4 regions of the Micromonospora inositola genome follow, and region 3 is predicted to be linked to each of the others. Evidence: riboswitches for the same ligand, from Rfam matches in the RefSeq annotation. Region 3 holds a riboswitch; each other region holds the start of a gene.
What was found. A riboswitch is a leader RNA that binds a small molecule or an ion and turns the genes downstream of it on or off. The one in region 3 is predicted to bind cyclic di-AMP.
Positions count from the first base shown of each region.

Region 1: it holds a riboswitch for cyclic di-AMP, as region 3 does, so the genes downstream of both, GA0070613_RS16645 (coiled-coil domain-containing protein) here and GA0070613_RS22250 (LysM peptidoglycan-binding domain-containing protein) in region 3, are expected to answer to the same signal.
Region 2: it holds a riboswitch for cyclic di-AMP, as region 3 does, so the genes downstream of both, GA0070613_RS06335 (hypothetical protein) here and GA0070613_RS22250 (LysM peptidoglycan-binding domain-containing protein) in region 3, are expected to answer to the same signal.
Region 4: it holds a riboswitch for cyclic di-AMP, as region 3 does, so the genes downstream of both, GA0070613_RS08785 (C40 family peptidase) here and GA0070613_RS22250 (LysM peptidoglycan-binding domain-containing protein) in region 3, are expected to answer to the same signal.

Region 1 covers NZ_LT607754.1:3,461,313-3,469,107, forward strand. Annotated here, with positions in the region: gene surE (5'/3'-nucleotidase SurE) at 1-193, opposite strand, end outside; gene GA0070613_RS16630 (1-phosphofructokinase family hexose kinase) at 190-1,170, opposite strand; gene GA0070613_RS16635 (SRPBCC family protein) at 1,283-1,780, shown strand; gene GA0070613_RS16640 (hypothetical protein) at 1,831-2,340, opposite strand; gene GA0070613_RS16645 (coiled-coil domain-containing protein) at 2,455-3,528, opposite strand; cyclic di-AMP (ydaO/yuaA leader) riboswitch at 3,533-3,664, opposite strand; gene GA0070613_RS16650 (cation diffusion facilitator family transporter) at 3,808-4,722, opposite strand; gene GA0070613_RS16655 (HelD family protein) at 4,828-6,945, opposite strand; gene GA0070613_RS16660 (alpha/beta fold hydrolase) at 7,063-7,795, opposite strand, start outside.
Region 2 covers NZ_LT607754.1:1,326,257-1,334,051, reverse strand. Annotated here, with positions in the region: gene GA0070613_RS06340 (carbonic anhydrase) at 177-848, shown strand; gene GA0070613_RS06335 (hypothetical protein) at 929-1,951, opposite strand; cyclic di-AMP (ydaO/yuaA leader) riboswitch at 1,956-2,086, opposite strand; gene GA0070613_RS06330 (YibE/F family protein) at 2,241-3,572, opposite strand; gene GA0070613_RS06325 (hypothetical protein) at 3,793-4,275, shown strand; gene GA0070613_RS06320 (DUF305 domain-containing protein) at 4,354-4,992, shown strand; gene GA0070613_RS06315 (SHOCT domain-containing protein) at 5,056-5,271, opposite strand; gene GA0070613_RS06310 (metal-sensitive transcriptional regulator) at 5,410-5,709, opposite strand; gene GA0070613_RS06305 (heavy-metal-associated domain-containing protein) at 5,825-6,034, shown strand; gene GA0070613_RS06300 (hypothetical protein) at 6,070-7,038, shown strand; gene GA0070613_RS06295 (heavy metal translocating P-type ATPase) at 7,053-7,795, shown strand, end outside.
Region 3 covers NZ_LT607754.1:4,660,217-4,668,011, reverse strand. Annotated here, with positions in the region: gene GA0070613_RS22260 (M4 family metallopeptidase) at 1-1,153, shown strand, start outside; gene GA0070613_RS22255 (YbaB/EbfC family nucleoid-associated protein) at 1,200-1,574, opposite strand; gene GA0070613_RS22250 (LysM peptidoglycan-binding domain-containing protein) at 1,759-2,442, opposite strand; cyclic di-AMP (ydaO/yuaA leader) riboswitch at 2,444-2,616, opposite strand; gene GA0070613_RS22245 (LLM class flavin-dependent oxidoreductase) at 2,890-4,458, shown strand; gene GA0070613_RS22240 (winged helix-turn-helix transcriptional regulator) at 4,549-5,025, shown strand; gene GA0070613_RS22235 (SDR family oxidoreductase) at 5,078-5,776, shown strand; gene GA0070613_RS22230 (hypothetical protein) at 5,844-6,203, shown strand; gene htpG (molecular chaperone HtpG) at 6,258-7,795, opposite strand, start outside.
Region 4 covers NZ_LT607754.1:1,832,805-1,839,591, forward strand. Annotated here, with positions in the region: gene GA0070613_RS08770 (zinc metalloprotease) at 1-799, shown strand, start outside; gene GA0070613_RS08775 (pyridoxamine 5'-phosphate oxidase family protein) at 877-1,437, opposite strand; gene dcd (dCTP deaminase) at 1,516-2,094, shown strand; gene GA0070613_RS08785 (C40 family peptidase) at 2,135-3,121, opposite strand; cyclic di-AMP (ydaO/yuaA leader) riboswitch at 3,183-3,318, opposite strand; gene GA0070613_RS08790 (N-acetylmuramoyl-L-alanine amidase) at 3,550-5,583, shown strand; gene GA0070613_RS08795 (C40 family peptidase) at 5,647-6,663, opposite strand.

The sequences.
Region 1 (7,795 bases), 1.2 Mb from region 3:
ACAGCGGGTGCTCGCGGACCACCACGTGCCCCTCCCGCTCCACCGCGGTCATCGCGGCGCTGGTGCCGCTCGCCTCCTCCAGCGGCGCGGCGACCACCACGTCCAGTCCGCGGTCCGCCGCCGCCCGGGCCAGCCAGCCGATGCCCGGCGCGGCGATGCCGTCGTCGTTGGTGACCAGCACCCGCAGCGTCATCGTTCGGCCGCCCGCTCGGCCAGCTCGTCGGGGGTGGTCCGCTCCTGCGGCCGGCTGCCCGCCGGCACCAGCCGGACCCGCTCCACCAGTCCGGTGATCGAGTCCAGCCGCCCGGTGCCGAGCCCGTGCCGGGTCACGTTCAGCGCGCCGGCCGCCGCCCCGGTCCGGATGGCGGTGCGCACGTCACCGCCGCGGGCCGTCACGGCGGCCACCCCGGCGGTCATCGAGTCGCCCGCGCCGCGCGGGTCGGCCGCCTCCAGGCGGGGCATCTCCACCTCGAAGACCTCCCCGTCCACCAAAGCCAGCGCCGGCCGGTCGGCGCGGCTCACCACGACGTTCTCGGCGCCGGTCGCGTGCAGGTCGTACATCGCGCGGGTGAGCTGCTCGTCGTCGTCGCCCTCGGCCCGCCCGTCGTTGATCAGCTCCTCGTGGCTGACCTTGAGGAAGAAGACGCCGCTCGCCAGCACCGCGGTGAGATGCTCGCCGGCCAGGTCCACCACCACCCGGCTGCCGTTGGCGCCCAGGTCGGCGGCGAAGCGCCGGTACAGGTCGGCCGGGACCAGGGCCGGGTCGTTCGGCCCGCTGAGCACGCTGACCGGGGCCCGCAGCCCTTCGCCGAGGGCCAGGTTGTACAGCTCGTCCAGCTCGTGCCGGCTGAGCGGGTGGCCCGGCAGGTCGACGATCTCGTGTCGGGTGCCGTCCCGCCGGTCGTGCACGTACCCGCCGCTGCCACCCGAGTCGCGGACCACCACCTTGAGGTCGACGCCCTCGCTGACCAGCAGCGGCTCCAGGACCTGACCGATCTCGCCGCCGAGGCTGGCGCAGAGCACCACCTCCACCCCGAGCGATATGATCATCCGGGCCTGCCAGACCCCCTGCCCGCCGGGGTGCAGGTGCAGTTCCGGGTGGTCGGCCGGCTGGTCGACGGTCACGGTGAGCCGGGGCGTCGGCGCGAAGACCATCACGTGCCCGCTCATCCGCCGTACCCGTCCATGCGTGCCGCCTCCTCGTCCCGCCGGGGGCCCGGATTCCCCGCCAGTCCCGCGTCATGCCGGGGCGTTGCCAGCCCGCCCGCGGTACGGGACGATCGTGCGGACCGCCGACGGCGAGGGGGACGGTGTGCTCAGCCGCGAGACGTTCAGCTACACCGTGCAGGCGCGCTGTACGCGGGCCGAGGCGGTCGCGCTCCTCGGCGACCTGACCCGCCAGGGTGAGCTGCACCCGCTGATCGCCGGCGTGCGCCGGCTGACGCCCCGCCCCGGCGCGCTGGCCAGCTACGCGATCACCGACCGGCTGGCGGTCGGGCCGCTGCGCTTCCCGGTCACCTACCGGGCCGACGTGCTGATCGCCACCGAGGACGAGGTGGTGACCGTGGCCCGGCAGCGCCCGGCCACCACCGTGCGCAACCACACCCGGCTGCGGGACGAGCCGGGCGGCGTGACGCGCATCGACGTGGAGATCACCCTCTCCGCGCCGGCGCCCCTGTTCGGGTACGCCTTCCGGCAGGCCCGGGCGGCCCACCTCGGGCTGGCCAGCCGGCTCGGCGCGGCGCTGGACCGCGGCCCGGACGCGCCCGCCGTGAGCTGACCGGTCGTCGCTCCGCGCGGACGCCCGCGACCCGGGCCGACCGTCGTCGGTCAGGACCGGCGTGCCGCGGCCACCGGGTGGCGCCGGGCCGGGGCCGCGGCACGCAGCCGGCCCCACGGCTTGTAGGTGGAGAGCACGGTGGCGACGAGCAGCAGCGTGCTGGAGACCGCCGGCGGGATCACCAGGTCCAGCCGGTCCCGGATGGTCACCGCCGCGCCCAGCTCGCCGAGCCCGCGCACGGTCGGGGTCAGCAGCAGCAGGACCAGGCCGAGCATCACCGTGGTGAGCGCGAACTTGACCAGCACCCAGCGCCAGCGCAGCAGACCCCACGGGGTGAGCAGCGCGCTGACCACCCCGACCAGCCAGACCACGACGCTCAGCGGCGCGAAGAGGTACGTGACGACGAGCCCCGCGGCCGGGTAGACCACCTCGGGGTCGGCGCCGCGCAGCCCGGCGACGCCCAGCATCAGCAGCACCAGGTCCGCGCCGAGCCAGCCCAGCGAGGTGACCAGGTGCAGGGTCAGCAGGGCCTTGCGGGCGGCGGGGGAGAGTCGGCTCATGCCCACGATGCTGGTCCGGCGGCCCGGCCGCGTCGTGGGGCCGGCGGCGACATCCGGCGTACGTCGGCGGACGTAGCGGGGGTGACCCGTCCGGCGACGGGTCACCCCCTCGGCTCAGTAGACCGACAGGTGCACGTGGTTGGTGTGATCGCTGGACGGGTCGCCGTTGCCGCCGCTGTACGCCTTCCAGCCGCTGCTCGGCAGCCAGATCTGCTTGAACCAGATCACGTAGAGCACAGCCAGCGCGTCGGAGTTGCGGACGAAGTAGGCCGCCAGGTTGTTGCCGTACGTCCGGTCGCCGCCGGAGGCGACCCCGCCGAAACCGCCGGACTGCGCGGCGAAGTCGCATGCCCGGCCCTTCGGGTGCTCACCGGATCCGCTGGGCCGGTAGCAGGAGACGTACCGGGTGAAGCCGGCCGACTTGGCCTCGTTGAGCGCGTGCAGCGTGCGCGGGGTGATGCAGCCGTCGGCCGGGGTGGGGTCGTTGACGCTGCACGATTCGGGCGGCCAGGAGCCGTCGGAGTTGCGCGGCGCCGGGTCGGCGTTCGCGGTGGAGGTGCCCCGGACCGTGCCGCCGCTGTCGCTGCTGCTCTGGGCGCGGTCGTTCGCCACCTCCAGGGCGCGTTCGGCCTGCTGCTTGCGCTTGGCCATCACCGCGACCTGCTTGCGCTGTTCCTGGATCTCGGCGTTCAGCGCCGTCCGGGTCGTCGTCGCCCGGTCCCGGGTCTCGATCAGGTCGCGCAACGCCCGGTCCTCGTGGGCGGCGACCTGGCCCAGCGCGGCGGCGCGATCCATGAAGCCTTCCGGGCTGTCGCTGTTGAGCAGCGCCGCCGCGGTGCCGAGCCGGCCGGTCCGGTACGCGACCCCGGCGATCTCGCCGACCTTGGTGTCGCGGACGCTCAGCTCGGCGTTGGTCGTGGTGAGCTGGTCGGTGAGCTGCTTCTGCCGTCCGACCGAGCGGGCCAGCGCCGCCTTCGCCTCCAGCCAGCCCTTGCTGGCCGCGTCGAGCTGGGCGCGCAGCGCCGGGGTGCCGCCCTCGTCGTCGCCGGGGGCGGCGGCGAGCAGGCCGGCCCGGGGCGCGGCCGCGGCGGGGCCGACCGGGGCGGTCGCGACGCCGAGCGCGAGCGTCGCCACGAGCAGGGCCGCCAACCGGGCGGCCGTCCGTCGTACTGGTGCCACTGCTGGCATTCAGGTTTCCTTCCGTCAGCCGCCGACCGGGTTAGCTGACGGGTTCGGGACGGAAGATCCCTACCGCTGGCGCGGATGCACCCCACGAACATGGTTCCCCGGTTCGCCGCGGGCGGCGATTAGGCGGCGGCCACCGCAGGCGCCGGAGGGCGCCGCCCGGCGGAGGCCGGGGCCGAGCCTACCGGTGGTGCCCCGTCCCGGCCCGGTGAGCGAAGGGCGCGATCGGGAGCAAAACCGGCACAGGTGCACAATACTCACTCTGATTTAAGTTTGCCCTAATTACCACTCGACTGCACCACAGGCCCCGGCTGACGCTCCGGGCTCGATCTGCAACGTGGCGTGATCGATCCCGAAGTCCTCGTGCAGCGCGGCCCGGGCGGCGGCCAGCACCTCGCCCACGTCGGCCCCGGGCGCCATGGTCAGGTGCGCCGAGGCCACTTCCATGCCGGAGGTCAACGTCCAGACGTGCAGGTCGTGCACCTCGGCGACGCCGGGCACCGCGGCCAGCCGGTCGTGCACCGCGGTCACCTGGAGGTGCTCCGGGGCGGCCTGCACCAGGATGCGCACCGCGGCCCGCCCCAGCCGCCAGGTGCGCGGCAGGATGAACAGCCCGATCCCGACGGCGACCAGCGGGTCCGCCCACCACCAGTCGGTGAGCGCGATGACCAGCGCGGCGCCGATCACCCCGAGCGAGCCGAGCAGGTCGCCCAGCACCTCCAGGTACGCCCCGCGCAGGTTGATGCTCTCCTGCGCCCCGGCACGCAGCAGGGCGAAGGCGGCGATGTTGGCCAGCAGGCCGAGCACCGCCACCGCGAGCATGGGACCGGCCAGCACCTCCGGCGGCTCGCCGAACCGGCGTACCGCCTCGACCAGCACGTAGATCGCGACCGCGCCGAGCAGCACGGCGTTGGCCAGGGCGGCCAGCACCTCCAGCCGGTAGAGCCCGAAGGTGCGCTGCGGGTCGGTGTCGGCGTGTCGGGTGGCGGTGATCGCGGCCAGGGCCATGCCGATGCCCAGCACGTCGGTGAACATGTGCCCGGCGTCCGAGAGCAGGGCGAGCGAGCCGGTCGCGAACGCGGCGACCGCCTCGACCAGCATCAGGGCGCTGAGCAGCCCGAACGCGGCCCAGAGTCGACCCCGGTGGCGGGACGCGGCGTTGGTCACCGCCCCGCTGTGGTCATGACCTGCGCCCACGCCCACACCCTTTCGCCCCTCGCCCCGGCGGGGCCAATCTATGCTCACATCGCTATGTATGCAAGTGACTGACCGGCGTCCGCCCGCTCGCGGTCAAAGCCCTGCTCAGCCCAGCGGGTCGAGGGTGGTGAGCCGTTGCGTGGCCCGGGAGAGCGCCACGTAGAGGGTCCGTACGCCGGAGCCCGGCTCCGCCCGGATCTCGCTCGGCGCGACCAGCACGACCCCGTCGTACTCCATGCCCTTGGCCTGCAGGCTCGTCACCACCTGGAGCCGGGAGCCGCCCAGGTCGGCGAGCCAGCCGGCCACCTCGTCCCGGCGCGGCACCGGGGTGATCACACCGACCGTCCCCTCGACCTCGGCCAGCAGGGCCCCGGCCGCCTCGACGGTGGCCGCCGCCAGTTCGGCGGCCGGCACGGTCCGCTCCACCGGGTCGACCCCGGTGGAGCGCACCGCGGTGGGCAGCGGCAGGTCCGGGTAGAGCCGGCGGATCTCCGCCGCCGCCACCGCGAAGATCTCCGCCGAGTTGCGGTAGTTGGTGGTCAGCGTGAACTGGTGCCGGCGGCGTCGCCCCAACGCCTGGTCCCGGGCCCGGGTCAGCTCCTCCGGGTCGCCGGTCCACGCGGTCTGCGCCGGGTCGCCCACCACCGTCCAGGAGGCCAGCCGGCCGCGCCGGCCGATCATGCGCCACTGCATCGGCGAGACGTCCTGCGCCTCGTCGACCACCACGTGCGCGTACTCCCGGTAGTCCTCCGGCCGCTCCCGGGCCGCGGCCCGGGCGGCCCGCTGCCGGTCGGCGAAGGTGCTCAGCTCGCGGACCCCGCCGGCGAGCTGGAACGGGTCGCGCTTCGCCTTCGCCGGCCGCACCGGCTTGCCGAGCAGCGCGTCCAGCTCGTCCAGCAGGGCGATGTCCGCGACGGTCAGCCCCGCGCCGTCCAGGCTCCGGTACGCCTGGGTCAGCAGCCGGATCTCGCTGCCTGCGAGGATGCCGCCGGCGTACCGGCGCAGCCGCTCCGGACGGGCCAGCCAGCCGAGCACGTGCCGGGGATGCAGCCGGGGCCACCAGGCCTTCAGGAACTCCCGGAACTCCGGCCGGTCGATGATCTCGTCCTCGAACGCGCGCTGCTCCGGCAGCCGGCCGACCCGCAGCTGGCGGGCCTGGGCGTACAGCGCCGCGAGGACCCCGTCGAAACCGGCCCGGCGCACCTCGTTGCGGCGCGCGCCCCGCGGCAGCGCCCGGTCCCGGATGCCGTCCAGCTCCCGGCGCTCCAGCCGGAGCAGCTCGCCCCGGTAGAGCAGCCGCAGCTCGGCCGGCGAGTCCGGCACCGTGTCCCGGACCGCGCGCTCCAGCACCCGGCGCATCCGCAGCGACCCCTTCACCGCCGCCACGTCGGGCGGGTCCGTCCGGGTCGCCGACATGCCCGGGAAGAGCGAGCCGAGCGAGTGCAGGGTGGCCGTCTCCTCGCCGAGCGAGGGCAGCACCGAGGCGATGTACTCCACGAAGACGCTCGACGGGCCGACCACCAGGATGCCGCCGCCGGCGTACCGGCTGCGGTCGGAGTAGAGCAGGTACGCCGCCCGGTGCAGCGCCACCGCCGTCTTGCCGGTGCCCGGGCCGCCGGAGACGACCGTGACGCCCGAGCCCGGGGAGCGGATCGCCTCGTCCTGCTCCCGCTGGATGGTGGCGACGATGTCCCGCATGCCCCGGCCGGTGGCCCGGGACAGGGTGGCCAGCAGCGCGCCGTCGCCGACCACCGCCAGGTCCGGCGGCGCCGACTCCGGGTCGAGCAGGTCGTCCTCGATCCGGGTCACCTTCTCCGCGGAGGACTGGATGGTGCGCCGCCGCACCACGCCCATCGGCTCGGCCGGGGTGGCCTGGTAGAAGGCCGCGGCGGCCGGCGCCCGCCAGTCGACCACCAGGCTCTCGGCGTGCTCGCCGCGCACGCCGAGCCGCCCGACGTGCAACACCTGCCGGGTACGCAGGTCGAGCCGGCCGAAGACCAGGCCCTCGTGCTCGGCGTCCAGCGCGTGCCGGCGCTGCGCGGCGTGGAAGACCATCGCGTCCCGTTCGACCAGCGCCCCGAAGTTGCCCACCCGGGCCAGCCGGTAGCCCTCCCGCTCGGCGTCGACGGCCGAGCGGCGCAGCTCCGCCAGCCGGGCGTACACCTGGTCGAGATGCCGCTGTTCGGCGGCCATCTCCTGTTCCAGGGTGGTCTGGTCGGTCAACGCGGCAACTCCTGCGGTCAGGGCGGCGGGCACAGTGGCTGAATGAGGGTACGGGCCGGCGTTCCGGCCCGCGCCGGGGCCATGCCGGTCCGGGGACCCGCCCGTCCGGGTTGCCCGTTATCCGACCGTTCCCACCCCGGCCACCGGGCCGTCGCCGGCCCGGCTCGCGCTCGGCGCCGGCCGCTCCAGCACCTGCCGGAGCACCGCCGCGAGGGCCGCGTTCACCTCGTCCGGCCGCTCCATCATCAGCATGTGCCCGGCACCCGGGCAGACGGTCAGCTCGGTGGTCGGCAGCGCGGCGGCGATCGACTCCGCGCAGGGCGGCGGGGTGAGCCGGTCCCGGTCGCCGACCAGCGCGGCGGCCGGCAGGTGGCCCAGCGCGGCCAGGGTGTCCAGCCGGTGCTGGGCCCCGATCGAGGCGCGGAACCCGCCGATCGAGCGCAACGAGGCGTGTGCCACCGCCGAGGTGACCAGCCGGATGTCCGCCGGGTCGCAGCGGTCGCCGAAGAGCATCCAGCGAATGCTGGGGCGCAGTGCGCGCAGCAGCGCCCGGGGTGGCCGCCAGGACCCGCACCGGGCCAGCACCCCGGCGCCGGTGGTCTCGGCGAGCCGGATCAACCGGGCGATCCGGGGCGACAGCCCGTAGACGGTGTGCGTGTGCCCCTCGGCGGTGGTCGAGACGAAGACCAGGCCGGCGGTACGGGCGGCGAACTGGCCGGGGTGGCGGTGGGCGTACTCCATCACGCTCATCCCGCCCATCGAGTGCCCGACCAGCACCACCTTCCCGGCCGGGGCGACCTCGTCCACCACCGCCGCCAGGTCGTCGCCGAGCTGGGCCAGGGTGGCCGTA
Region 2 (7,795 bases), 3.3 Mb from region 3:
GCCGTCCCGGCCGCGCTGGACGCACTCGTCCCGCCGTCAAGTCTCACGCAACGTATGAAATCCGTATCACGTAAATCTTGACGTGCCTTGGGCTGCGTGTGACCGTTGGTCGCGTGGCCGCCTCCGCCGCCGGCCCGGCTGACCAGGTCGTTTCATGCGAGGACGAGGTGAGGGAATTGACCCCGACCACTCCCGAGCAGGCACTCGCCGAGCTGCATGCCGGGAACCGACGGTTCGTCACCGGCGTTCCGCGCCACCCCAACCAGGACGCCGGCCACCGGGCGGCGGTCGCCGACGGCCAGCACCCCTTCGCGGTGATCGTCGGCTGCTCCGACTCCCGCCTCGCCGCTGAGATCATCTTCGACCGCGGCCTGGGTGACCTCTTCGTGGTCCGGACCGCCGGCCACACGGCGGGTCCCGAGGTGCTCGGCAGCGTCGAGTACGCCGTGACGGTGCTCGGCACGCCGCTGGTGCTGGTGCTCGGGCACGACTCCTGCGGCGCGGTGCAGGCCGCCCGGGAGGCGGTCAGCACCGGCAGAACCCCGGCCGGGCACCTCGGCGCGGTGGTCGACGCCGTGCTGCCCAGCCTGCGCCGGGCGGCGGCGGAGGGCATCGAGGAGATCGACGGCATCGTCGACATTCACATCGCGCAGACCGTCGAGGCGCTGCTGGCCGGCTCCGCCGTCCTGGCCGGTGAGGTGGCCGCCGGTCGGTGCGCGGTGGTCGGCATGTCGTACCAGCTCAACGCGGGCGAGGTGCGGACGGTGGCCGTGGTCCCGGCGGGTGCCGCGACCACGCCGCCGCCCGCGCAGGTCGACCGCGCCGAGCCCACCGCCGTCGCCGGCTGAGCGCCCGGCCACCGACGACAACGGCCGAGGGGCCGTCCCGCGGGTCGGCGGGGCGGCCCCTCGGCCGGGTACGTCGTCGGTCAGAGCAGCGACATGTGCACGTGGTCGGTGTGGTTGGAGGGCCCGCTGTAGGACTTCCAGCCGGTCGCCGGGAACCAGATCTGCCGGTTCCAGATCACGTAGTAGATGCCGAGCCGGTCCGCGTTGCGGATCAGGAAGGCGGCGACGTTGTTGCCGTACATCCGGGTGTCGTTGTTGTGCCAGGGGGCGAACCCGCTGTTCTGCAGCGACCAGTCGCAGGCCCGGCCCTTGGGGTGCTCCCACGGCCCGCCGGGCCGGTAGCAGCCGACGAAGCGGTTGAAGCCGGCCCGCTTGACCTCCTTGTACGCGTGCAGCGTGCGCGGCGTGATGCAGCCGGAGGTGGTGGGGTCGTTCTCGCTGCACGACTCGGGCTTCCAGTCCCCGTCGGCGGTGCGACCGGGGCCGATCCGGGCGACCGGCGAGGTGGCCGAGACCAGGCCGCCGGTGAAGCCCTTTCCGCCGACCAGGGCGAGCGCCTTCTCCGTCTCGATCTTCTCCCGGGCCATCGCGTTAGTCAGCGTCTGCTGCGCGCGCACCTCGGCGTCGAGCGCCAGCTTGGCCTGCTCGGCGCGGGTCTTGGCCGCGTTGACCTCGGCGAGCTTCTGCGCGTTGACCATGTTCAGCTCGTCGAGGGCGGCGGCCCGCCGGACGAACGAGTCCGGGGCGTTGCTCTCCAGCAGCATGGCCAATGCGCCGATCCGGCCGGTCCGGTACGACTGCGCCGCGATCTGGCTCACCTGCGGGCGCAGGGCGTCCAGCTGGCGCTGCGCCGTCCGTACCTCCAGGGCGAGCTGGAGCTGGCGCTGCTGCGACTTCGCCAGCTTGGTCTTCGCCTGCAGGTAGTTGCGGTTGGCGGCCTCGATGGCGTCGGTGATGAGCTTCGGCTCGCCGTCCTCGTCGTGCCCGGAGGGGATGGGCGGCGTCGTCGGCGCCGCGATCGCCGGGGCGGGGCCGGCGAGGATGGCGAACGCGGCGAGCACGGCCAGCACGGGTGTCAGCCAGCGGCGCAGGGGTGCCGTCACAGTGTTCCCTTCCGTCGACCGCCGACCGGGTTAGCTGACGGGTTCGGGACGGAAGTGGCCCCTACCGCTGGCGCGGATTCACCCCAGGTGCCTGGTTCCCCGGCTCGCCGTGCGGCGATTGGGCGGCGGCACCGCAGGCGCCGCTGCGCGCCTTCGTCGGTGACCGGCAGCGAGGTTACCCGAGAGTCGTCCCGAGGATCTACGTCCGGAAGCCGACTAAAAGCGGTAATTCGGCGCGCGACTCCGTGACCAGCGTCGCGTTCGGCGCGGACGGTCACGCTGCGCAGTGTCACCATGCGGTGTCCGTGCTCCTTTCCGGTCCGGTCCTGCCGCCGAGGGCGCCCGGGGCGGCGCCGGCGCGCGGTGCGCTGAGCGCCGCCAGCGCGGCGTCCGGTTCCGCGGGGGGACGGGACGCCGGCGCGGCGGACCCCGCCGCCCCGCCCCGGCCGGCGGCGGTCACCACGGCCGCCAGGCCGGTGGTGAGCGGTACGGCGGCGATCAGGCCGATCGTGGCCACCGCGCTGCGGACGATCTCCTGCGCCATGAACTCGCTGGTGAGGATCTCGCTCACCGGCCGCGAGTCGGCGACGAGCAGGAGCAGCAGGGGCAGCGAGGCGCCCGCGTACGCCAGCACGATGGTGTTGACCGTGGAGGCGATGTGCGCGCGGCCGACCCGGGTGGCCGCCCGGTAGAGCTGCAACCGGGACAGCCCCGGATTGGCGTGCGCCAGCTCGGTGACGGTGGCCGCCTGGGTGACCGTCACGTCGTCCAGCACGCCCAGCGAGCCGATGACGATGCCGGCCAGCAGCAGCCCGTGCAGGTCGACATCGCGCTGGAACATCGACAGGGTGGTGGCGTCCTCGCTGCCGAACCCGGTCAGATGGGTGGCCGCCGTGGCGAGGGTGCCGAGAACGCCGGTCAGCACCAGGCTGCCGAGGGTGCCGAGGACCGCCACCGAGGTCTGCGCGGTGATCCCGTGGGTCAGGTACAGCACCACGAACATGATCAGCGCCGAGCCGACGATCGCCACCAGCAGCGGCGACTGGCCGGCGCCGATTCCCGGCAGCACGAAGCCCAGCAGGATGGCGAAGCTCGCGACCAGGCCGCCCAGCGCGGCCAGCCCCCGCCAGCGGCCGAACGCGACGATGGCGACGGCGAAGAGCGCCGCCAGCCAGATCAGCGGCTTGCCCCGCTGGTGCTCGGCGATGTTGTAGCTCTTCGTCGCAGGGTCGGCCGGGTCCAGCAGCTCCACCAGGACGATCCGGTCGCCGACCTCGACGGTGGGTGCGCCGGGGCCGGCGGGGAGCGGGGTCTCCACCTGGCGGCCGGCGTCCGGGCCCTGCTCGACCGCGACGCCGACCGTGCCGCACGGCCCGGCGGAGCCGCCCGGGGTGCCCTCCGGCACCTCCGCCGCCGGCGGGCACGGCTCGGTCACCACCCGGGTCACCGTGCCGTGGTACCGCGGCACGTCGGCGGCGTGCTCCGGCGTCGGGGTGTGCCGGGGCCAGAGCACCAGGGCGGCGAGCACGGTGAGGACGAACAGCGGGACCACCGTGGCGACGAGGATCCGTCGTACCCCCGGCGGGGCGGACGGAGCCGGACGGGTGTGGTCGGCGCCCATGGCGAGTCTCCCAACGGTTCTCAGGCGAGGTACGTGTCACCGGGCCGGTCGGTTCACCCGGCCGGGAGAGGCGCCCGCCGGTGCGGCGGTCGCCGGGCCGTCGCCGGGAAATGCTAGTCAGGGCGACCCGTGTCCCGCCGGACGGTTGGGCGCGCGTCCGGCGCCGCGGACCTGGCCTTTCCTCCCGACCGGTACGCCCCGGCAGACTAGCGTGGTCGTCGTGCGTACCAAGGCGGCGCTGGCGACCGGACGGTGGGTCCGGCTCCTGGTGCTGCTCGGCACGCTGGTCGGGCTGGCCGCCATGCACACCGTCGGCCACGGCGCGCACGCCTCCGGCGGGCACCGGGCGGGTCATCCGACGCAGCGCGCCGGGCACCACCTCGGTCTTCCGGCGGTCCTCGCCGAGCCGGCCGCGACCGTCGCGACAGCGGTCGGCGCGGTCGCCGGCTGCCCGGGCGACGGGTGCCACGCCCGCGCGCTCCCGCTGTCCGGTCCCGGTGGCGACCGGTCCGGGTGGAGTGTGTGCCTGGCCGTGCTCGGCGCGTTCGCCGTGGCGCTGCTGGTCGCCGTGCTGCTGCGGGCCGCTTCGCGGGCCGTCGGACGGGCCGCCCGTGGGTCGCTGCGACCCGCCTCGGGACCGCGGGCCCCGCCGTCCCGGCCGTTCGCACTGCGTCTGGGGACGGCGTCGGTGCTGCGCAGATAGGACGCCCGACGCGGGTGACCGGCCGGTGACCCGCGTCAGTGTCCGCTGCGTACGTTCCGACACCGAAAGGTCCTTCCCGTGTTCACTCGTACCATCGCGCGTCGTGCCGGCCTGGCCGGAGCGACCGCTCTCGCCGCGCTCGCCCTGGCCGCCTGCGGCGACGCCGACCATTCGACATCCGGCTCGGGCCACGGCATGCCCGGCATGGGCGGCACCGGCGCGCCCACCGTGGGCGCCTCGGCATCGTTCGGCGAGGCCGACCTGATGTTCGCCCGGATGATGATCCCGCATCACCAGCAGGCCGTGGAGATGTCCGAGCTGGCCGACAGCCGGGCCGCCGACCCGGAGGTGAAGAGGCTGGCCGGGCAGATCAGGGCGGCCCAGGCGCCGGAGATCGCCACCATGACCGGCTGGCTCGCCGCCTGGGGCCGGCCGGTCCCGTCGGCCGGCGCCGGTCATGGCATGCCGGGGATGGACCACGGCATGCCCGGCATGATGTCCGACGCCGACCTGGCGAAGCTCGCTGCGGCGTCCGGGGTCGACTTCGACCGGCAGTTCCTGACCATGATGATCGCTCATCACGAGGGCGCGATCACGATGGCGCAGGAGGAGACCGCGAAGGGCGTCAACCCGGAGGCCAAGGCCCTGGCCCGGCGGATCGTCACCACCCAGCGGGGCGAGATCGACACCATGAACAAGATCCTCGACCGGCTCTGAGTCCCCGTGCCGGGCACCCGGTGGGGTCGGCCGGAGTGCGCTCGTCGGGGGCCGGCCGGCGGCTCACGCCAGGCCGGCGCGGCGGCTGCGATACTCCTCCTCGTCGATCTCGCCGCGGGCGTACCGCTCGTCGAGGATGCGCCGGGCCGACGAGGGCAAGGTCCCGCCCAGTTGACCGCCGGTCAGCCGGGCCGCCAGCCAGACCAGGACCAGCAGGACCGCCAGCCCCAGCAGCGACCCGATCCACATCCAGCCCATCAGCGGGCCGTTCCACATCATGGCTGCCCTCCCGAGTGCCGAGGGTCGGCCGGTCCGACGTGCCGGGGGCGCCGGTACCGGTCGCCACCCCGACCCTATGGCGGGAGAGGAACGGCGGAGCCTGGTCGAAGGACCCGACGTACGGGCCGGAGGTCCCGGTCAGCCGCGCTTCATCAGCCGGCCGACGGCGGCCATCATCTCGCTGGCCATCTCGTCGGCGCGCCCCTCGGCGGCGCCCTCGTGCATGCAGTGCCGGGCGTGCCCGTCGAGCAGGCCGAGCCCGACCTTGTCCAGGGCGGCCTGGATGGCGGAGATCTGGGTCAGCACGTCGATGCAGTAGCGGTCGTCCTCGACCATCTTCTCGATGCCGCGGACCTGGCCCTCGATGCGGCGGAGCCGCGCGAGGAGCTGGTCCTTGCTGGCGGTGTAGCCCCGGGTCGGGGTCGTCGGTGCGGTCATGACGTCCAGGATAGCGTACCCCTCGGGGGTATGGTACGGTCCTCCTCGTCGCCGATACCCCCACGGGGTAGAGGTAACCGGAGAGTAGGATGTGAACGGCGGAAGGGGAGTTGCGATGGTCACCACCACCTACCAGGTCCAGGGCATGACGTGCGGGCACTGCGTCAGCTCGGTCAGCGCCGAGGTCGGCGCGATCGCGGGCGTCAGCGACGTCCAGGTGGACCTGGCCTCCGGTCGGGTCACCGTCACCAGCGAGAGCCAGTTGGACACGGACACCGTGCGCGCCGCCGTGGACGAGGCCGGGTACGACCTCCTCGGGGCGTGACCGGTCCGGGGACCCGAAGGAACCGAGGTATCACGATGAACACGGCGACGAAGCTGAGCGGCTTCGCCCTCGGCCTCGCGGCGGTGTTCGGCGCGGCGTACGGGGTCGGCCAGGTGGCCGGCCCCGACACCCCCGCCGTCGCGACCCGCCACGACGCCACCGACGCCGGTCACACCGACGGTGACCACCCGACCGGCGCCGCCACCACCAGCCACCTGCCCGGCGGACTGCTCGTCTCCGACCGCGGCTACACGATGCAACCGGTGACCGCACCGGCCGGGGAGTTCGCCTTCCGGATCACCGGCCCGGACGGCGCGCCGGTCACCCGCTACGACGTGGCGCACGACAAGCGGATGCACCTGATCGTCGCGCGCCGCGACCTTTCCGGCTTCCGGCACGTCCACCCGGAGCTGGCCGCCGACGGCACCTGGCGGGTCGCCTCGCCGCTCGCCGGCCCCGGCGTCTGGCGGGCGTTCGCCGACTTCACGCCCACCGGCGGGGAGCCGCTGACCCTCGGGGTCGACGTCACCGTCCCCGGCGCGCTGGCGGCCCGGCCGCTGCCCGCGCCGGCCACCAGCACCACCGTCGACGGGTACACGGTCACCCTCGCCGGCGCCCCGCAGCCCGGCCGCACCGCCGAGCTGACCCTGAGCGTCAGCCGGGACGGGAAGCCGGTCACCGACCTCCAGCCCTACCTCGGGGCGTACGGGCACCTGGTCGCGCTGCGGCAGGGCGACCTGGCGTACCTGCACGTGCACCCGGACGGCGCACCCGGCGACGGGCGCACCCCCGCGGGTCCCGTGGTGACCTTCTTCGCGGAGGTGCCGTCGGCCGGCAGTTACCGCCTCTTCCTGGACTTCCGGCACGGCGACGCCGTGCACACCGCCGAGTTCACCGTCGTGGCCGGCAACCCGGGCGTCCCGGCGACCACGGCCGCGCCGGCCGCCACGACCACCCCGACCGCCGACCCCGGGCACGGCGCCCCCGGTCACGGGCACAATTGACAGGAGGTGCCGTGATGACATCGACCGCCAAGTCCCTGCCGGTCGCCCCGAACCTGATCGAACTCGCGATCGGCGGCATGACCTGCGCGTCCTGCGCCGCCCGGATCGAGAAGAAGCTCAACCGGATGGGCGGCGTCGAGGCCACCGTCAACTACGCCACCGAGAAGGCCACCGTCCGGTACGCCGACGAGGTCACCCCGGCCGACCTGATCGCCACGGTGGAGAAGACCGGGTACACCGCCGTCGTACCGCCCCCTCCGGCGTCGGCCGGGGCCGAACAGAGCGCCGAACCGGTGGACGAGCTGCGCGGACTGCGGACCCGGCTGTGGGTCTCGGTGGCCCTGGCCGTGCCGGTGATCCTGCTGGCCATGGTGCCGGCCTGGCAGTTCGACTACTGGCAGTGGCTGTCGCTGACCCTGGCCGCCCCGGTCGTGGTCTACGGCGGACTGCCGTTCCACCGGGCCGCGCTGGTCAACCTGCGGCACGGCGCGGCGACCATGGACACCCTGGTCTCGCTGGGCACCCTGGCCGCGTTCGGCTGGTCGCTCTGGGCGCTCTTCCTCGGCGACGCCGGCATGCCCGGGATGACCCACCCGTTCCGCTTCGACATCACCCGCACCGACGGCGCCGGCAACATCTACCTGGAGGCGGCGGCCGGGGTCACCGTCTTCATCCTCGCCGGCCGCTACTTCGAGGCCCGCTCCAAGCGGACCGCCGGCGCCGCCCTGCGCGCCCTGCTGGAGCTGGGCGCCAAGGA
Region 3 (7,795 bases):
GCCGATCCGGGTGGGCCTGAACGACCAGAACGCCTACTACGACGGCACCCAGGTCCAGATCGGCAAGAACACCTCCGGCCAGTGGATCGGTTCGATCGACGTGATCGCCCACGAGATCGGCCACGGCATCGACGACCACACCCCGGGTGGCATCTCCGGCAACGGGACCCAGGAGTTCGTCGCCGACACCTTCGGCGCGGCGACGGAGTGGTTCGCCAACGAGCCCTCCAGCTACGACGCTCCCGACTTCCTGGTCGGCGAGAAGATCAATCTGGTCGGCAGCGGCCCGATCCGCAACATGTACAACCCGTCGGCGCTGGGTGACCCCAACTGCTACTCCAGCAGCATCCCCAGCACGGAGGTGCACGCGGCGGCCGGTCCCGGCAACCACTGGTTCTACCTGCTGGCCAACGGCAGCAGCCCGACCAACGGTCAGCCGACCAGCTCCACCTGCAACGGCAGCAGCGTCACCGGCCTGGGCATCCAGAAGGCCATCAAGATCATGTACAACGCGATGCTGCTGAAGACGACGTCCTCGTCGTACCTGAAGTACCGCACCTGGACGCTGCAGGCGGCGAAGAACCTCTACCCGACCGGCTGCACCGAGTTCAACACGGTCAAGGCCGCGTGGGACGCGGTCAGCGTGCCGGCCCAGTCCGGCGACCCGACCTGCAGCGGCACCACCACCCCGCCGCCCACCGGCAGCTGCTCCGGCCAGAAGCTGGCCAACCCCGGCTTCGAGTCCGGCGCCGTGAGCTGGACCGCCACCTCCGGCGTCATCACCAACTCCACCAGCCAGGCCGCGCACGGCGGTTCGTACAAGGCGTGGCTTGACGGGTACGGCTCGACCCACACCGACACCCTGTCGCAGGCGGTGAGCATCCCGGCCGGATGTCGGGCCACGCTCTCCTTCTACCTGCACATCGACACGTCCGAGTCGGGCAGCACCGTCTACGACAAGCTGACCGTCAAGGCCGGCAGCACCACCCTGGCGACGTACTCAAACGTGAACGCCGCCGCCGGCTACGTCCTGAAGTCCTTCGACGTCTCGTCGCTGGCCGGCACCACCGCGACCATCTCGTTCAGCGGTGTGGAGGACAGCTCCCTGCAGACGTCCTTCGTCATCGATGACACCGCGCTCAACCTGAGCTGATCAACTCCGAAGCGGTCGGTCGTCGTCCTCCCGGCGACCGACCGCTTCAGTGCGTCAGCCGTAGGCGGGGTGCTGCGGCCAGCCGGGCGGCCAGGGCGTCCACGTCGGCCCGCGCCGTGGCGCTGACCTGGGCTTCCAGGTCGGCGAGGGCGGCGTTGACGGCCGCCACGATGTGCCCGCAGACCGTCTCGATCCCCGCCGCCGACAGCCGCGGGTCGACGGTGACGGACTCCAACCGGCCACCCTGGACGACCACAGCCCGCACCAGCCCGTCGGCCGCCGTGCCATCGGCGCGGAGCAGTTCCGGCGCATCGCCGTCGGTGTGCTCGGCCGGCCGGGAGCGCATGGCCGACAACGCCTGCTGCGTCCGGGTCAGCAGCTCATCGAGGCTCGCGGCCGCGGAGAACGGTTCGTTGGTCATAGCCGCGCTTTCTTCACGTCCCTTCACGAGCACCGTGACGATAGCAATCCGCGTCCCGACCCGCCCGCCACACCGTCGCCACGTCCACGGCGGGTTGCCGGACGGCGAACGCCCGGCCGGAGCACCGGCCGGGCGTTCGTCGGCTGCGTCGGTTCCGACCGGTGGGGTGGGAACCGGTGGTACGTCAGCGCAGCCGCAGCTGCTGGCCCGGGAAGATCAGGCCCGGGTCGTCGCCGACCACGCGCTTGTTGCGCTCGTACAGCGCGTGCCAGCCGCCGGCCAGGTCCTGCACGTCGGCGATCATCGACAGGGCGTCGCCCGGCTTCACCACGTAGGCGCCCGAGCCGCCCGAGGCCGGCGCGGTACGCCGGTGGCTACGGGTGGCCGGCCGGTCGCCGCGCGAGGACCGCTCCGAGGAGCCGGCCTTGGACTTCGACCCGGAGTCCGAGCGGGACTTCTTCTTCGTCCCTGAGTCCGACTTGGACGAATAGTGCTTCGTCGAGCCGCCCTTCTTGCCGCAGACCGGCCAGGCGCCGATGCCCTGCCCGTCGAGGACCCTCTCGGCGATGGCGATCTGCTCGCCGCGGCTGGCCAGGTCGGCCCGGCTGGCGTACTTCTGGCCGCCGTAGCCGTTCCAGGTGCTCTTGGAGAACTGCAGGCCGCCGTAGTAGCCGTTGCCGGTGTTGATGTGCCAGTTGCCGCCGGACTCACACTGGGCGATGGCGTCCCAGTTCACGCTGGCCGCGCTGGCCGGCGCGGCCGGCCCGAGGATCGCGGCGGCGCCGGTTGCCGCGCCGACGACGAGTGCCCCGACGGCGAGCCGACGCGGGCTGGTCCGGTGGTGGCGTGCGGTGTGTTCAGTTGCCATGTTGGGTTTCCTCCACGCCGACGAGGTGAGCTGTCGGGTTCGGGCCGAGGAGCCCGGCCGCCGGTAGGCGGCTTCACCCCGAGGTGTCGAGCACCGAGGAACGTGTGGGTCCCCCGCTCCCGCCTGAGGTCCAGGTACCACCGGGCCGGCGGCGGAATTAGGCGTTACCGGCCCGTGGTGTCCGCAATCGCGAACGCATACGACGTTAGGAACGGTTTGGGGTGATCGCCCACTTCTTGTGAAGTTCTTCACCCGGCCGAGCGAAGGCGCGGCATTACGAGTTGCGAGGTGTCCGGATGTGCAATAAGGAGGCTGCCGGGCGGGTGCCGGACAGCGGGTCCCCACGCAGGTCGGTGGCGCTGGGCGTCCCTTCTGGCCTCCGGCTACGGTGGCGAAGGCCGGTGGCCGGCCGAGCGGCACGGGACGCGAACGAGGTAGCGGGCGCACATGACGGACTACGGGCACCAACTCATCTTCGGCAGCTTCCTCACCCCCACCGCCGACCGGCCCGAGCAGGTGGTGGCCCTCGCCAAGCTCTGCGAACAGGTCGGCCTCGACCTCGCCACCTTCCAGGACCACCCGTACCAGCCGGGCTTCCTGGACACCTGGACGCTGATGTCGTTCCTGGCGGCGGCGACCAGCCGCATCCGGCTGGCCGGCAACGTGCTGAACCTGCCGCTGCGGCAGCCGGTGGTGCTGGCCCGCAGCGTCGCCAGCCTGGACCTGCTCAGCGACGGCCGCGCCGAGCTGGGTCTCGGCGCGGGCGCCTTCTGGGAGGCGATCGAGGCGAACGGGGGGCGGCGGCTCACCCCCGGCCAGGCCGTGGACGCATTGGACGAGGCGATCCGGATCATCCGGAGGGTGTGGGCGGTCGACCGGCGTGGCGGGATCCGGGTCGAGGGCGAGCACTACCGGGTGGTCGGCGCGAAGCGGGGACCCGCGCCGGCGCACGAGGTGGGGATCTGGATCGGCGCGTACAAGCCGCGGATGCTGCGGCTGGTGGGGCGGGCGGCGGACGGCTGGCTGCCGTCGATGGCGTACCTGCCCAAGGGGCCGGCGGAGCTGGCGGACCTCAACGCGCTGGTCGACGAGGGCGCCGACGCGGCCGGGCGGGATCCCCGCTCGGTGCGGCGGCTGCTCAACATCTCCGGGCGATTCACCCGCTCCCGCTCCGGCTTCCTGGCCGGGCCCCCCGAGCAGTGGGTGGAGGAGCTGGCGGGTCTCGCCCTGGACCACGGCACCTCCGGGTTCATCCTCGGCGCCGACGACCCCACCGCGATCCAGCTCTTCGCGCAGGAGGTCGCGCCCGCCGTGCGGGAGCTGGTCGCCGCCGAGCGCGCCGAGCCCGGCAGCCGGGCGAAGGCCGTTGAGGAGCAGCGCGAGGTGGTCGAGGCCGGCGGCTCCACCACGCTCGCCGTCACCCCCACCCCCGATCCGGAGGTCCGGCTGACCGACCACGAACTCTGGGACGAGTCCACCCGCCCGGCCGCCCCGCCGGCGCCGGCCGGGCACGTCTACACCCCGCACGCGCAGGCCGTCGGCGGGCACCTCGTCGACGTGCACGACCACCTGCGGCAGGAGCTGGCACAGGTACGTGACCTGCTGCAGCAGGTGCGGCGGGGGGTGGTCTCCGCCGGCGCCGCCCGGGCCGTGCTGAACCAGATGACCATGCGGCAGAACAACTGGACGCTGGGGGCGTACTGCGCCGCGTACTGCACGGCGGTCAGCCAGCACCACGGGCTGGAGGACAATTCGATCTTCCCGCACCTGCGGCATTCCAACCCCGGGCTGGTCCCCGTGCTCGACCGCCTGGAGGCGGAGCACGTGGTCATCCACGACGTGGTGGAGGGCGTGGACCGGGCCCTGGTGGACCTGATCCGCAATCCGGGCGACTTCACCGAGCTCCAGAAGGCGGTGGACATCCTCAGCGACACCCTGCTGTCGCACCTGTCGTACGAGGAGCAGACCATCGTCGAGCCGCTGGCCCGGTACGGCTTCTACGCCGGGCAGGTGTGAGACAGCGGCGGATCCGCCGTCGGTATTCCCCGGGGTCGCGTGACCTAGCTGACTTTGGCTTTCCTAAGTCAGCGGGGTAGCGTCGCCGGCATGACGGACTTCCTCGAGCAGCGCGACGCCTGGCAGAACAGCAACTGCTCGATCGCCCGGGCGATCGAGGTGGTCGGAAACCGGTCCACCCTGCTGCTGCTGCGCGAGGCCTCGTTCGGCACCCGCCGCTTCGACGACTTCGCCCGGCGGGTCGGGATCAGCGAGCCGGTCGCCGCCGCGCGACTGAAGCAGCTCGTCGCCGACGGCCTGCTCGAACGGCGCCCCTACCGACAGCCGGGGCAACGCACCCGGGACGAGTACCTGCTGACCCGCAAGGGGCAGGAGCTGCTGCCCGTGCTCACCGCGCTGCGCCAGTGGGGGGACGCCTGGGCCGCCGACGAGGCCGGCCCGTCGGTCCGGGTCGAGCACCACGACTGCGGTGCCGCCGTCCACGCGCGGCTGCGCTGTGCGGCCGGGCACGACGTACCGCCCGGCGAGATCGACGTCCTCCCGGGTCCCGGCCTGCTACGTGCGTGACCGGTCGGCCCGCCGACACACCCCCTCGACCCGACACACTCAGGAGCAGGACATGAAGATCGCTGGACGCAGTGCCCTCGTCACCGGGGCCAACCGCGGCTTCGGCCGCCACCTCGCCGCCGAGCTGGCGGCCCGCGGCGCCACCGTGTACGCCGGCGCCCGCAATCCCGACAGCGTCGACCTGCCGGGCGTCACCCCGGTCCGGCTGGACATCACCGACCCGGACTCGGTGGCCGCGGCCGCCGCGCTGGCCGGCGACGTGACGCTGCTGGTCAACAACGCCGGCATCAGCACCGGGGCGGACCTGCTCGACGCCGACCTGGCGGCCATCCGGCTGGAGATGGAGACCCACTACTTCGGCACGCTGTCGGTGGTGCGGGCGTTCGCGCCGCACATCGCCGCCAACGGCGGCGGGACGATCCTGAACATCCTCTCCGCGCTGTCCTGGGTGAGCTTCCCGGGGGTGGGGGCGTACAGCGCGGCCAAGGCCGCCGAGTGGTCGCTGTCCAACGCGCTGCGAACGCAGCTCGCCCGCCGGGGTGTCCGGGTCGCCGGCCTGCACGTCGGGTACATGGACACCGACATGACGGCCCAGGTGTCCGGGCCGAAGTCCGACCCGGCCGAGATCGCCCGGATCGCCGTCGACGGGATCGAGGCCGACCGGTACGAGATCATCGCCGACGAGACCTCCCGGCGGGTCCTCGCGGGCCTGTCCGGCGGGGTGGCCGCGCTCTATCCCGAGCTGCCCTGACACCCGGCGCGGCGGGTCCCCCGGTGGATCCGCCGCGCGCAGGGGCGGGTGGGCGCACAATGGCGGCATGCGACAGGGCTTCGCGCACCAGGCCGTCCTCGGCATGGGCCCGGACGACGATCCGGCCGCCCCCGGGGCCGCCATCACGACCGTCCTGTGCGGCCACTGGGAACACGAACCGCCCTGCCCGGTCGCCCCGCACCACACCGAGGCGGAGCGGAACGGCGACGAGGTGCGCCTGCGGATCCTCTTCGCCACCGACCCGGACCTGGAACTGCGGGTACGACGCGACATCGACCGGGCCCTCGCCCACGGCGAGCTGACCGGCCCCGACGGGCGGACGTCCCGGTGGCGGCTGCTCCGCAGCGAGCCGGGTGAGCCGTCTGTCCAGGAGGCGGCGCGCCTGGAGCGGCTGGCGCTCGGATAGCGGGCGTCCGTCGGCCGCGGCGCGGAGGGCTGCGGCCGACGGACGGCAGACGCGTTACAGCGTGCGAGCGAGCCGGTCGGCGAGGATCCGGGTGAACCGGGACGGGTCGGCCAGCTCCCCACCCTCGGCGAGCAGCGCCATGCCGTACAGCAGCTCGGCGGTCTCGGTGAGGCCCTCGATGTCGCCGCCCTGCTCGTGGGCCTTGCGCAGGCCCGTGACCAGCGGGTGGCTCGGGTTCAGCTCCAGGATCCGCTTGACCCGCGGCACCTCCTGCCCCATCGCCCGGTACATCTTCTCCAGCGTCGGAGTCATGTCGTGCGCGTCGCCGACCACACACGCCGGTGAGGTGGTCAGCCGGGAGGAGAGCCGGACCTCCTTGACGCTGTCGGCGAGCGCGCCGGTCAGCCAGGTCAGCAGCTCGGCGTGGTCCTTCCGCTCCGCCTCGGCCTTCGCCTTCTCCTCGTCGGTCTCCAGGTCGACCTGGCCCTTGGCGACCGAGCGCAGGGCCCTGCCGCCGTACTGGCCGACCCGCTCGACCCAGACCTCGTCGACCGGGTCGGTGAGGATCAGGACCTCGTAGCCCTTGGCGCGGAAGGCCTCCAGGTGCGGCGAGTTCTCGATCGTGCTCCGCGACTCGCCGGTGGCGAGGTAGATCTCGGACTGGCCGTCCTTCATCCGCGCCACGTAGTCGCGCAGCGTGGTCAGCTCGGCCGGGTCGTGGGTGGAGGCGACCCGCACCAGGTCCAGCAGCGGCTCGGCGTTGTCGGGGTCCTCGAGCAGCCCTTCCTTGACCACCGCGCCGAACTCGGCCCAGAAGGTGCGGTACGACTCCGCCGGCATCTCCTTGAGGGTGGCGAGGACCTTCTTGACCAGGCGACGGCGTACAGCGCGGATCTGCCGGTCCTGCTGGAGGATCTCCCGGGAGATGTTCAGCGACAGGTCGTGCGCGTCCACGACGCCCTTGACGAAGCGCAGGTAGTTGGGCATGAGCGCGTCGCAGTCGTCCATGATGAACACGCGCTTGACGTAGAGCTGCACGCCCCGGCGGCCCTGCGGGGAGAACAGGTCCAGCGGCGCGTGGGAGGGCAGGAAGAGCAGCGCCTCGTACTCGAAGGTGCCCTCGCCGCGCATGTGGATGGTCTCGAGCGGGTCGGCCCAGTCGTGGCTGACGTGCTTGTAGAACTCCTTGTACTCGGCCTCGTCGACCTCGTCGCGGGACCGGGCCCACAGGGCCTTCATCGAGTTGAGGGTCTGCGCCTCGCGGGTGGTCGCGCCATCCTCGCCCGCACGCTCGACGGTCATCCGGATCGGCCAGGCGATGAAGTCGGAGTACCGCTTGACGATCTCCCGGACCGTCCACTCGGCGGTGTAGTCGTGCAGGTTGTCCTCGGTGTCGGCCGGCTTGAGGTGCACGGTGACCGAGGTGCCCTGCGGGGCCTCGTCGACGGCCTCGACCGTGTAGGTGCCCTCGCCGGTGGACTCCCATCGGGTGCCGCCGCTCTCCCCGGCCCGGCGACTCAGCAGGGTCACCCGGTCGGCGACCATGAAGGTCGCGTAGAAACCGACGCCGAACTGGCCGATCAGCTCCTGGG
Region 4 (6,787 bases), 2.8 Mb from region 3:
CAGCGCGAAGCTGGACCCGAATGAGCTGACCGCCAAGCAGGTCCGTGACCGCGAGGCCGACCTCGCCGCCGCGCTGCGCGAGCGGGCGAACTTCCGGGCCGGCGCCGGAGCCACCACCCTGGCGACTGTCAGCATTCCGGTCGTCGTGCACGTCATCCAGCGCGACACCACCCGGGCCGGCGGCAACATCCCCGACTCGCTGGTCACCGCGCAGATCAACGTGCTCAACCAGGCCTACAGCGGCGCCACCGGCGGCGCGCCGACCGCCTTCGGCTTCCAGCTGCAGAAGGTCCACCACGTGACCAACGCCGCCTGGTACCCGATCGTGCAGGGCTCGACCGCCGAGCGGCAGATGAAGACCTCGCTGCGCGAGGGCGGCAAGAACACGCTGAACCTCTACCTGGGCGAGCTCAGCAACGACCTGCTGGGCTGGGCGACCTTCCCGAAGCGCAAGCTGGACAGCATGGACGGCGTGGTCGCGCTGAGCGAGTCGCTGCCGGGTGGCACCGCCACCAACTACAACCAGGGCGACACCGGCACCCACGAGGTCGGCCACTGGCTGAACCTCTACCACACCTTCCAGGGCGGCTGCTCCGGCTCGGGCGACAGCGTGAGCGACACCCCGGCGGAGGCGTCGCCGGCGTTCCAGTGCCCGACCGGGCGGGACACCTGCACCGCGACCGGCCTGGACCCGATCACCAACTTCATGGACTACACCTACGACTCGTGCATGTACCAGTTCACCGCTGGTCAGGCGAGCCGCATGCTGACCGCGTGGAACGCCTACCGCGCGGCGTAACGCCCCAGCAGACGCCGGTGCCGGCTCCGTCTCACGACGGGGCCGGCACCGCCGTCTCCGGAGGGCCTCTGCCGGGGTCAGGCCGCCGTACGGCGGGTGTCGAAGCCGTGCCGCCCGCGCCGGGCCGGCCGCTGGTCGGGTACGCCTGCGGCGTCGCCGGCCGGGTGCGCCGCCCGCGGGTCGAGCCAGACCTGGACGGCCGGCTGCCCGCCGCCGCGGCTCGTCACGTCGCCCTGCCCACGACGGGTGAGCATGGCGACGTCGATGGTGAACTCGAAGAGCCGCCAGTCGACCTGCGGCGCGGCCCGGCCGATCTCGGCGACCCGGGCCACCCGGGCCTGGTCGGTCACCGGACGGGCGCGGCCCGCCACGTACGCCTCGTCGTCGCTCTCCTCGGGCGGGAAGGAGTGCAGCGCGTAGCGGCCGTCGCGTTCGAGGTCGCGGCGCTTCGGCGAGTCGATGACGAAGCAGAAGAGCCCCTCGTCGGTGATGACCGGCGAGACCGGGTGGACCCGGGGGCCGCCGTCGGCGCGGACCGTGGCGAGGTAGCCGAAGCCCGGCCCGTACTGCTGCAGGAGAAGGCGGATCTCGTCGGCGAGGCGGGGCTCGTCGGCGGCGAATTCGGACCAGGAAGCCATGCCGACATTCTATCGAACACACGTACGAACGCGCAGTCCGACACGCAGGTCACCCGTACCGGTCGCTATGGTGTTCCGATGCTGCTCTCCGACCGCGACCTGGTCTCCGAGATCAAGGCGGGCACGCTCGCGCTGGAGCCGTTCGAGCCCACGCTGGTGCAACCGTCCAGCATCGACGTACGCCTGGACAAGCTCTTCCGGGTCTTCAACAACCACCTCTACACGCACATCGACACGTCGGTCCAGCAGGACGACCTGACCTCGATGGTGGAGGTGCCGGAGGGCGAGCCGTTCGTGCTGCACCCGGGCGAGTTCGTGCTCGCCTCGACGCTCGAGGTGATCTCGCTGGGCGACCAGCTCGCGGGGCGCCTCGAAGGGAAGAGCTCACTGGGCCGGCTCGGGCTGCTCACCCACTCCACCGCCGGCTTCATCGATCCGGGCTTCTCCGGCCACGTCACGCTGGAGCTCTCCAACGTGGCGAACCTGCCGATCACCCTCTGGCCGGGGATGAAGATCGGGCAGCTGTGCATCTTCCGGCTCTCCTCGCCGGCCGAGCACCCGTACGGCTCCGCGGTCTACGGCTCCCGCTACCAGGGGCAGCGCGGTCCGACGCCGAGCCGGTCCTGGCAGAACTGGCGGACCTGGCCGACCCGCTGACGGTGGCAGGGGCCCCCACGCGGGAGCCCCTGCCGGTGGATCAGCCCGGTCGGCCGTAGCTGTTGATCTGGCCGTCGTCGACGCGTTTCATCGTGATCGGCTTGCCCGACTGGGAGGCGTGCACCACCCAGCCGCCGCCGACGTACATGGCGACGTGGTGCAGGTCGCTGTAGTAGAAGACCAGGTCTCCGGGGCGCAGCTCGCTCCGGCTCACCCGGCGGGTGACGTCGTGCTGCTGGCGGGCGTTGTGCGGCAGCGAGACCCCGGCCTTGGCCCAGGCCGCCATGGTCAGGCCGGAGCAGTCGAAGTGGTCCGGGCCGGCCGCGCCCCAGACGTAGATCTTGCCGATCTGGGCGCAGGCGAACTTGACCGCGACCCCGGCGGGGCCGCCCGGGTAGCCGGACGGGCACGGCGCGGGCCGCAGCGGGCCGCCGCCACCGCTGCCGTAGATCTTGAGCCGGAGCTTGTCCAGCTTGGCGATCTCGGCGTTGATCTGCTTCTTCTTCGCCGCAAGCTGGGCCTCGGTCCGGGCCAGCTGGGCGACCATCTCGTCCAGCGGCTTCTTCTTGGCGGCCAGCTGATCGCGCAGCTCGACGACGTTGCGCACCTGCTGCTGCTGGCGGTGGGCGAAGCGGTCGAGCAGTTCGAGGCCGGTGACCACGTCGCTCGTCGACCGGCTACCCAGCAGCGCGTTCACCGTTGAAAGGTTGTCGCCCTTGTACGCCTCGGCGGCGAGGCCGCCGACCTGGCCCATGGCGAGGTCCACCTGGAGCTGCAGCGGGGCGATCTGCTTGGCGAGCGCGTTCACCTGCTTCCGCTTGACGGCGAGGTCCTGGCGGGTGGCGTTGTGCTGCTCGATGATCGGTTCGAGCTTGTTCCAGTCCTGGTCGATCTGGCGCTCGATCTCGGCGACCGTCGGTTCGGCGTGCGCCGCCGTGGCGCCACCGGTCAGGATGACGGCGGTGCCGGCCAGGGCGGCGAGGGCGGTGGTGAAGCGGGACCAGCGTGGACGCGGCGCAGCCGTCATCCGGTCGACCGACCGGACCGACGGTCGCCGCGGGGCATGGTGTGCCACCGGGCTTCCGTACTCCTTCTTCGCTGACCGCCTACCGGGTTAGCTGACGGGTTCGGACGGGAAGGGAGCCGCCCTACCGCAGAGCTGCGGATTCACCCCCGGTACCTGGTTCCCCGGCTCGCCCGGAGGCGACTCGGCGGTGTCGGACAGTCACCACCCGGGTTGGACGATGCACATACCGGCCGACGATTGACCAGAGTAGAGAGCGCCGTTATCGATCCGCAACCCGCGACGCCGTGACACTCCGTACCGGAATTCCCGATGATCACGGCGGTGAAGGTTTCTTTCACTCAACATCATCGCGGGGAAAGGTATTGACCCGATGCCATGCGTGGGGCGAGGGTGAGCACGCAGTGACTTCCGCCCGATCTGGAGGTTCCATGCTCCGCTCACCAGTGCCGCCAAGCAGACGGGTTCTGCTCGCCACCGCCATGGCGGCGGCCACCCTTCTCCTCACCACCGGACCCGTCGCCGCCGAACCCGACGCCGGGCCCGCCGACACCACCGACCGCCAGCAGCAGTACGCCGCCGCCGCGGCCGAGTACGGCGTGCCGGGGAGCGTGCTGCTCGGCGTGTCGTACCTGGAATCCCGCTGGGACACCCACCCTGGCCAGCCCAGCACAAGCGGCGGCTACGGCCCGATGCACCTGACCGACGCCGAACAGGTCGCCAGCACGCCGTCCAGCGGGCACGTCGACGAGGACGAGGACCCCCGGGGGGACGAGTCCCGGCCCCTGGTCCTCGACCCCGCCACGGCGGCCGAACCGACCGGGGACCTCCTGCCGCAGGCGTCCCTGCAGACCCTCGACGCCGCCGCCGCGCTCACCGGCGCGGCCGAGGAGACGCTGCGCACCGACGCCGCCGCCAACATCCGCGGCGGGGCGGCGCTGCTCGCGTCGTACCAGAAGGAGCTGGGTGCGCCGGTCGGTGCCGGCAGCGACCCGGCGGCCTGGTACGGCGCGGTGGCCCGGTACTCCGGCGCGGACACCGAGGACGCCGCGGCGGCCTTCGCCGACGAGGTGTACGACCAGATCGGCCTCGGTGCCAGCCGGACCACCGACGACGGCCAGCGGGTCACTCTCGCCGCCCTGGCGGTGACGCCCGACGAGTCCGGGTTGCACCGGCTCGGGTTGCGCCGCGCCGAGCGGCCGGACGGCCTGGAATGCCCGGTCCGGCTCGCCTGCGAGTGGATCCCCGCGCCGTACGAGAAGTACGGCCCGAACCCGGGCGACTACGGCAACCACGACCTCGGCGACCGGCCCGCCCAGCAGAAGATCGAGTACATCGTCATCCACGACACCGAGGGCTACTTCGGCCCCAGCGTGAAGCTGGTGCAGGACAAGACCTACCTGGGCTGGCACTACACGCTGCGCTCGGTGGACGGCTACGTCGCCCAGCACATCAAGGCCAAGGACGTCGGCTGGCACGCCGGCAACTGGTACGTCAACGCCAAGTCCATCGGCATCGAGCACGAGGGCTTCGCCGGCCACGGCACCTGGTACACCGAGGCGATGTACCGGACCTCGGCCAAGTTGGTCCGCCACCTGGCGCTCCGGTTCCAGATCCCGCTGGACCGGCAGCACATCCTCGGCCACGACAACGTCCCCGGCACCACCGCCGGGACCGTGGCCGGGATGCACTGGGACCCGGGCCCGTACTGGGACTGGTCGCACTACTTCGACATGATGAAGGCGCCCTTCCACTCGACCGGCACGCCGCACACCGGCCTGGTCACCATCGACCCGGACTACGCCGGCAACCAGCCGGCGTTCATCGGCTGCAACCAGCAGCCGCCGGGCGTGCCGAAGCCGACGCCGCCGGCCGCGCCGTGCCCGCTGCGCGGCTCCTCCTCGGTCATCCTGCGCACCGCGCCGAGCGACACCGCCCCGCTGGTCAACGACCGCGGCCTGCGGCCGAACGGCACCCCGGACACCATGTACATCTCCGACCACGGCGCCCGCGCCTCGACCGGCCAGACGTACGCCCTCGCGGACGTCCAGGGTGACTGGACCGCGATCTGGTACCTCGGCCAGAAGGCCTGGTTCCTCAACCCGGCCTCCGCGCCGACGGCGAAGTGGGGGCAGGGCTTCGTGGTGACGCCCAAGCCGGGCAAGGCCACCATCCCGGTGTACGGCCGGGCCTACCCCGAGCGGGCGGCCTACCCGGCCACCATCCCGTACCAGACCATCTCGCCGCTGCAGTACACCTTCGCGGCGGGCCAGCGGTACGCGCTCGGCGGCGTCCTGCCGGGCGAGTACTACCGGGCGGTCTCCTTCGACGGCTCCGCCCCCGGCGACCGGACGGTGGTCCGGGGCGAGAACCGGTACGTGCAGATGCAGTTCGGCCACCGGGTGATGTTCGCGAACCTGGACGACGTGCTGATCCTGCCGGCCTCGGTGGGCGCGCCGAGTTAGCCGGCGCTCCACATGACGAAGGCCCCCGGTCGGCTGACCGGGGGCCTTCGTCGTCGGATCGGATCAGGTGACCCGGCGGTAGCCGGCCACCGGCTGTGTGCTGACCTGGCTCACCTGGACCGGCTTGCCGGTCCGCGGTGCGTGCACCATCAGCCCGTTGCCGAGGTAGAGGCCGACGTGATGCAGGTCGGAGCCGAAGAAGACCAGGTCACCAGGGCGGGCGTCGGACCGGGAGACCGCCCTGCCCTCGTTCCACTGCGCGCCGGTGAAGTGGGTCAGGTAGATCCCGGCCGCCTTGTAGGCGTACTGGGTGAGGCCCGAGCAGTCGAACGAGTTCGGGCCGGTGGCGCCCCAGACGTACGGGTCGCCGACCTGGGCGCAGGCCGTCTTGATCGCGATCCGCGCGGCGCTGCTCACCACGCCGTCGATGGCGGGGCAGCCCTCGACCCGCACCGAGGTCTTCGGCAGCATCGCGGTCAGCCGCTTGATCTCGGCGTCGATCTGCTTCTTCTTCGCGGCCATCTCGTTCTGCTGCTTGACCTGAGTGTCGATCAGCGCGTCCAGCTTCGCCTTCTGCGCCTTGTACTTGTCGCGGATGGCGAGCACGCCGGCGATCTGCTTGCGCTCCTGCGTGGCGAGCCGGTCGAGGATGGTGAGCTGCTCGGCGAGCGTCCCGGGCTTGGCGTCGACCAGCAGGGCGCCGATCTCCTGCGACGGGCCCTGCATGTAGTAGCGGGAGGCCAGGTCGCCGACCCGGTTCATGGCGAGCGTGGACTGCAGCTCCAGCGGGGCCATCTTCTTCTGCAGGTCCGCGGACTTCTTCTTGTTGACCTTCAGTTGGGCGCGGATCTTGTTGTAGCCCTCGATGGTGGGCTCCAGCTGCTCCCACTGCTTGTCGATCTGCGCGTCGATCTCGTCCACCGAAGGGGCCGCGTGCGCGGGCGCAGCGACGAGTCCGGCGCCGACCGCTACGGCCGCGACCAGGGTGAGCAGACGGTGTACGACCCGGCGGGCGCCGACCGGTCGGACGGGCGGCTGACTCCGGGCGTGACGATGAGGGGGCATGGTTGCCACCGGCACCGACTCCTTTGCGACCGACCGCCGGGCGCCTCGCGAGGGGGAAGATCGAGGCAGACGACCCACAGCGGTCGGTGCCCCACATTAGGGAAGCCGCGGAGTGATATCAAGGCGGCCATTTGGTCGA